3 regions of the Arthrobacter sp. P1_B3 genome follow, and region 2 is predicted to be linked to each of the others. Evidence: riboswitches for the same ligand, from Rfam matches in the RefSeq annotation. Region 2 holds a riboswitch; each other region holds the start of a gene.
The links. Region 2 has a riboswitch for thiamine pyrophosphate ahead of thiC (phosphomethylpyrimidine synthase ThiC). Riboswitches for the same ligand answer to the same signal wherever they lie in the genome.

Region 1 (2,255 bases), on a different contig from region 2:
TGCCGTCCTGGCGGGGAACGATGTACACCGGAACCCCGCGCACCATGCCCCGCACGGTTGCGGTGAGCAGCGGCTGAAGATGCGGGGGCACGCGAAGGCGCAGGATGTCGCCGTAGACGGGCCGCAGCGGCAGCGCCAGTCCGGCGGGCAGCTCCTCGAGCCCGGCGGCGCCGAGCCCGTTGGCGACGACGGTTTCTGCGGCCCGCACGAAACCGCCACCCGCCAGCCGTACGCCCGCAACCTGTCCGTCCTGCCACAGCAGGCCCGCCGCGCGCCGCCGGATCAAACTCCCGCCCTCCGTGCCGAGCACGCCGGCGAGCCGGGCGATCAGGAGGCGGGGGTCCACCTGGTGATCGGCCGGGATGTCGAAGGCGCACGAGATGCCGGGACTCAGCAGCGGCTCCCGGCTCCGCGCCTCGCGCACTGTCACCGGTTCCACGGTGAGGCCGCAGGCCTGCTGGACTTCCCTCAGGTCCGCGAGCGCGCGCCGGTCCGCCGCGTCGGCCCCGACGGCCAGGGTCGGCGTCGTCAGGTAGCCGGTACCGGCCCGGCATTCCGTGCCCCCGGCACCGGCGTCCATCCCCGCACCGGCGTCGACTTCGGCAGCGAATCCGGGCCACAGCCGGGAGGACTCAAGCATCAGCTCCAGGAGCTGCTCCTCCTGGTAGTGCAGCTCGCTCACGGGGGCCAGCATGCCGGCCGCGGCCCAGCTGGCTCCGCTGCCGGGAGCATCATCGATCAGCACCACGGACCGGCCCGCGCGGCTGGCCTCGAACGCGATGCCGTGGCCGATCACGCCGCCGCCGATCACGGCAACGTCTGCGGTGATGTCTGTGGTGATGCCTTCGGCGCTGATGTCCCCTGCGGTACCGGGCCCGGCGTCACAAACTCTGGAAGCGGCGTCATTTGCGGCTTCGGCTGCGCGGCCGGCTCGTGAGCCCATAAAAAAATTCCTTCCCTACGCCGGTACTAGCCGGATCAGGTCAAGCGGTCGGCTCTGACGCCCTCTCAGCCGTGCAGCGGCGACATGGCTGCTGCGGGCTCCCGCGGTATGCGCCCAGTTTAGAGGAACTAGGCTGGTGCCATGAGCCAGGACCCCCTCCACACCACCGCCCGCCTCTACCTCTGCACCGACGCCCGCAGGGACCGCGGCGACTTCGAGGACTTCGTTGACGCCGCCTTCGCAGGCGGCGTTGACATCATCCAGCTGCGCGACAAATCGCTCGAGGCGGCGGAGGAACTCGAACTCCTGGAGGTCCTTCACGCGGCAGCACAGCGCCACGGACGGCTGTGGGCCGTCAATGACCGGGCTGACATCGCCTCCTTGTCCGGGGCGCCGGTGTTCCATATCGGCCAAAAGGACATTTCGTTCGACGCCGCCCGCGGCTTCCTGGGCAAGGATGCCGTGATCGGCCTGTCCACCCACAGCCCGAAACAGGTGGACGCCGCCATTGCCGCCTCACCAGGCCGTAAAGGACTCGACTATTTCTGTGTGGGACCCGTGTGGGCGACGCCCACCAAGCCGGGACGCGCCGCCGTCGGCCTCGACCTGGTGCGCTACGCCGCCCAGGCAATCGGCCGGGCGGAAGCGGACGGCACCGGCAAAGTCGACGGGGTCGTGCCGTGGTTCGCGATCGGCGGGGTCGACCTCAGCAACGTCGAGCAGGTAGTCGAGGCCGGCGCCCGGCGGATCGTGGTGGTCCGGGCGATCACCGACGCCGCTGATCCGGCCCACGCCGCGGGTGCACTGCTGGCGGCGCTGGACGCTGCGGAATCCTAGGCAGGTTCCCCGGCCCGCAAGCCCGCCGGCGTTCCGGGCCGCGGCCACCCTGGCCGGCAACCTCGCCGGCACCGCGGCTGGCGCTCGGTACTGGACCTACCCGGCCAGCCCCAGCCCTGCCATCCTGCGCGCGTGGTTCGCTGCGAGTTCGGCCGTCAGGCCGCTGACCAGCTCCCTGGCGTCGGCGTCGTCCAGCCCCGAGAGCCCGGCGAGGAACTCGTGCTCAAGGCTGACCCGCTGGGCGTGGGTCAGGACCTCACCCAGCAGGCGCCTGGCCCACAGCGCCAGGCGCGACGCGAGCCGGGGGTCATCGGCCAGGGCCGCCTTGAGACGCTCCTGCAGCACGGCCGTAGACTCGCCTGTGGAGCGGACCTGCCCGATCAGCTCCCGGGTCCCGGCGTCGACGTACCGGCCGACGGCGCTGTAAAAGTCAGCGGAGACCGTGTCGATCACGTAGGCCTTCATGAGCGCCTCG
Region 2 (2,255 bases):
CCCTGCTCGCACTGCTCGATCACGGTGTCCCGGAAGATCTCCCAGGTCAGGGCATTCGCCTCACCGTTGACCTTCTCCAGCGCCTGGTAGATCGGGACCGTGCCGATGGGGACGGGGGAGTTGCGGATGATCCATTCGCGTGTCGTGTGGATGTCGTCCCCGGTGGAGAGGTCCATGACCGTGTCCGCGCCCCACTGGGTGGCCCACTGGAGTTTGTCCACCTCCTCGGCGATGGAACTGGTCACGGCGGAGTTGCCGATATTGGCGTTGATTTTCACCAGGAACGCCTTGCCGATGATCATCGGCTCGGATTCGGGGTGGTTGACGTTGTTGGGAATGATCGCCCGCCCCGCGGCCACCTCGCTGCGGACCAGCTCCACATCGCAGTTCTCCCGCAGCGCGACGAACCGCATTTCCTGTGTGATGACACCGTCCCGGGCGTAGCGCATCTGCGTGACGGTCTTGCCCTCAACGGCGCGCCGCGGCACCGGCCGGCCGCCCCGCCACTCGGCCGACGCCGCACCCCGGCGCACCGCCGACTTGCCGTCGTCGAGCAGCTCCCGTTCCCGGCCGGCGTAGGTTTCGGTGTCCGCCCTGGCCTCAATCCAGGATGCCCGGAAGGGCTCCAGCCCGCGGACCGGATCGCTGCCGGGGCCGGCGGTGCGGTAGACCCGGAAGGGTGCGTTCCCGACGCCGCCCGGTGAGGGTTCCAGGRCAATCTCGGTCACCGGGACGCGGATGCCATGGTCCGGGTCCGTGGTGAAGGCCAGCGAGTGGGACTTCAGCGACTGCGTGGCGGCTGCAGGCTCATTTTGGGCTGACTCAATTTGGACGGGCTCGATTTGGGCAGGGCTGTGCTGGGTCAATTGGGTATTCACGAAAATACTCACTTCCTTCGCCGGCATTACCCGGACAGGTTCAACGGTCGCAGGCTGCGTCAGCCCGATCTCAGCCCCTGCAGGGGGCACCCGTGTGGTCGTAGACGAAGCTACCACGTGCCTGTCGACGGCTGTGGAGTATGACGCGGCCGGCGGACCGCGGTGTTAGCTTGGCATTGTGACTGTGCCCGGGGCCGCGGCCCGGATCAGGACGGCGACGCCGGAAGACCTTCCGGCGCTGCCGGTTCTCGAGGCCGCAGCAGACCGCATCCTCGAAGCGGAGCCGGGGGACCAGGCGCTCCCGGCTCCGGCGTTGACGACGCCGGTCGAGCCGCGCTTCATACTTGTCGCCGGAAACCCGCCCGTAGGATTTGCCCGCGTTGACGAACTCGGCGGCCAGGCCCACCTGGAGCAACTCTCCGTGCAGCCGGACTTCGGCGGGCGGGGGATCGGCCGGTCCGTGGTGGAGGCGGCCATCGATGCGGCCCGGAGTCGTGGCTGTTTATCGATGACGCTTAGCACCTTCGCGGACATTCCGTTCAATGGGCCGTTTTACGCGAGCTGCGGTTTCGAGGAATTCGCCCAGCCGGGCCAGGCGTTGGCTGCCCTGCGGGTGCACGAAGCGCAGCTGGGGCTGGATGATCTGGGCCGGCGGGTTGTCATGCGGATTAGGCTTAGGCCATGACCGGCATCATCGAATTCAGCGGCCCCATCCTCACGGCCGCGGACCAGGAACGCCGCGGACTTTGGTCGGTGGACGGACTGCTGACCTTCCGCCGCCCGGCAGCCGCGCCGGAGACCGTGCTGGACGGCTGGGTCATTCCCGGGTTCGTGGACGCACACTGCCACATCGGCCTGGGCCCGGGCGGGGACGTTTCCGAGGACACCGCCGAATCCCAGGCCCTGGCGGACCGGGACGCCGGGACGCTGCTGGTCCGAGATGCCGGCGCGGTCCACGACACCCGCTGGCTCCAGCAGCGGGCGGACCTTCCCCGGATCATCCGCTCCGGCCGGCACCTCGGCAGGACCCGGCGCTACCTGCCGGGCCTGGCCATCGAGGTCCAGCCGGAGGATCTCGTAGAGGCGGTGCGGAAGCAGGCCCGCGCGGGCGACGGCTGGGTCAAGCTCGTGGGGGACTGGATCGACCGCGACGCCGGCGACCTGGCGGCCAGCTTTCCCGCCCGGACGGTCAAGGACGCCGTCCAGGCCGCCCACGATGAAGGGGCCCGGGTCACCGCGCACTGCTTCGCCGAAGACACCCTGGATGACATGCTCGACGCCGGGATCGACTGCATCGAGCACGGCACCGGGCTGCTGCCCCGGCACTTGCCGCGCTTCCTCGACCAAGGCGTCCCGATCGTGCCCACTCTGATCAAC
Region 3 (2,255 bases), on a different contig from region 2:
CCGGTGCCGAGCAGCTTGATGATGATGTTCATTCTTCGGTCTCCTTGGGACGGGAACAGGGTCTCTCCCTAGCCTAGCGTTCCGGTGTGAGGACCATCCGCAGGGCCTCGACCACGAGTTCGTGGTCCGCCTTCTGGGGCAGGCCGGAGACGGTGACGACGGCGACGGCGCCCGTGCCGCGCACGTAAATGGGGAACGCCCCGCCGTGGGCGGCGAACTCCGTCTGGTCCCACCAGGCGTTGTCCTCGATCATTCCGCCGGCAGCGCGGGCCCGGAGGCCCACCAGCAGGGACGGGACCTCGTACCGCATGGCGGTCCGCTTCTTGGCGTTGATCCAGCGCTCATTGTCCGGCGTGGCACCGTCCAGCGCTGCGTGGAAGAGCACCTGCTCGCCCTTGGTGATGTCGACCGCGATGGGCAGCGAGCGTTGCCTGCCCAGCTCGACAAGGAGGAGCCCGAGGTCCAGGGCGTCGTCCTTGCTGAACGACGCGAACTGGAGCGCGTCCATCTCGGCCAGTACCCGGCCGATGAGCACCGCCAGGGATCCCTGCGGCTGCGGCTCCCTCGAGTCAGGGTCGTATTCCCCGGAGGGATCTTGTGTGGCTGGTGTCTGCGTCAAAATAATCCAGCTTTCCGGTGGGTGACGAGGCCGCCCGCTGGCGGGTCCGGGTGTCCGACACGTCGACTCTACCAAGCGGGGCGTTCCCGGCCGCGGAGACCTGCTTTGCCCCGTCCCGGATTGTGACGGCACACCACTGAAAACCCGGCCCTCCGGGTGTAAACTGAGCCAGCCCACAAGGGCGAAACAATTTACGACAGGGGAGCGCCGCCGTCGGGCATCACCGGAAAAATCCGGGGAAACCTTAGGTGGGCGCTGAGAGTGCGGGCAGCCGCAGACCCTCGAACCTGATCCGGTTAGTACCGGCGCAAGGGAGTCGAGTTCTCAGGGTGCGCGGAGGGCGGCGGAAGCCGAAGCCGGCCGGAGCACCCTCCCCTCCTGTTCCTCAGGAGGACGACATGACAGATATTTCAGCACAGCATGGTTCCGCCAGCCCATCATCGGCCCGGCGCAACTACACCTGGCGTGTGGTGGACATTGTGGTGGCCGCGTTGATCGCCGTTGCCGGCGGCGTCATCTTCTGGGCCTGGTCCCAGGGCGCGAACCTCATTTCGGTCCCGGTCAACGCGCTCTACCCGCCGCTCAGCGGACTCTACGCCGGCGGCTGGATGATCCCGGCGGTGCTGGGCATGCTCATCATCCGCAAGCCGGGCGCAGCGCTCTTCTGCGAAACCGTCGCGGCCACGGGCGAGCTCATCATGGGCTCGCAGTACGGCACCACGGTGCTGATCTCCGGCATCCTGCAGGGCCTCGGCGCGGAACTGGTCTTCGCGGCCTTCCTCTATAAGAAGTTCAACCTGCCGGTGTCCCTGCTCGCCGGAGCCAGCGCGGGCCTGTTCTGCGGCCTCAACGATTCCTTCCTGCCGTGGGGCTGGAACATCGCCTACGCAGCCGGGGACAAGCTCGCCTACATCGCCTTCACCACAATCTCCGGCGCAGTGATTGCCGGCGGACTGTCCTGGCTCGCCACCCGCGGCCTGGCCAAGACCGGAGTGCTGGGCTCCTTTGCCTCCCGCAAGGCCGCCACGGAGCCTGTTTTCTCCTGATCGCTTCTCCAGAACCCTCTTATCCTGAACTCTGCAGAGCACCCATGAGATCTTCAACAGGCGTCCGGCCGGCCGCCGTCACGGCCCGCGGCTGGGGCTGGCGGCACGCCGGAAGGCCCCGGCCCGCCGTCAGCGGCCTTGAGCTGGACATCCGGCCGGGGGAGCGCGTGCTCCTGCTGGGCCCCTCCGGCGCCGGCAAATCGACGCTGCTCCACGCCCTGGCCGGCGTGCTGGGCGACGGCGCGGCCGGCGCCTCGGGGCCGGCCGGCGACTCCGAAGACTCAGACGAGACCGGAAGCCTGCTGATCGACGGTGCCCCGCCACGGGCGCATCGCGGCCGCGCCGGGCTTGTGCAGCAGGACCCGGAAACCCAGGTGGTGCTTTCCCGCCTCGGCGACGACGTCGCCTTCGGTGCGGAGAACCTCGCCGTCCCGGCGGCGGAGATCTGGCCGCGCGTGCGCGAGGCACTCGACGACGTCGGGCTGGGCCGGCTGCCGCTGGACCACCCGACGTCGGCACTCTCCGGCGGACAAAAGCAACGGCTGGCGCTCGCCGGGATCCTTGCGATGCGGCCGGGGCTGCTGCTGCTC

Region 1: linked by a shared signal. The riboswitch ahead of thiO (glycine oxidase ThiO) and the one ahead of thiC (phosphomethylpyrimidine synthase ThiC) in region 2 are both predicted to bind thiamine pyrophosphate.
Region 3: linked by a shared signal. The riboswitch ahead of AC1D2F_RS14560 (ECF transporter S component) and the one ahead of thiC (phosphomethylpyrimidine synthase ThiC) in region 2 are both predicted to bind thiamine pyrophosphate.

What each region holds. Positions count from the first base shown of each region.
Region 1 is NZ_JBFTZV010000004.1:198,820-201,074, forward strand. It holds gene thiO (glycine oxidase ThiO) at 1-943, opposite strand, end outside; TPP riboswitch at 938-1,058, opposite strand; gene thiE (thiamine phosphate synthase) at 1,085-1,780, shown strand; gene AC1D2F_RS06520 (ferritin-like fold-containing protein) at 1,877-2,255, opposite strand, start outside.
Region 2 is NZ_JBFTZV010000007.1:21,956-24,210, reverse strand. It holds gene thiC (phosphomethylpyrimidine synthase ThiC) at 1-878, opposite strand, end outside; TPP riboswitch at 874-982, opposite strand; gene AC1D2F_RS10235 (GNAT family N-acetyltransferase) at 1,057-1,563, shown strand; gene AC1D2F_RS10230 (amidohydrolase family protein) at 1,560-2,255, shown strand, end outside.
Region 3 is NZ_JBFTZV010000013.1:65,391-67,645, forward strand. It holds gene AC1D2F_RS14550 (DUF4235 domain-containing protein) at 1-32, opposite strand, end outside; gene AC1D2F_RS14555 (heme-degrading domain-containing protein) at 74-619, opposite strand; TPP riboswitch at 808-951, shown strand; gene AC1D2F_RS14560 (ECF transporter S component) at 1,018-1,665, shown strand; gene AC1D2F_RS14565 (ABC transporter ATP-binding protein) at 1,710-2,255, shown strand, end outside.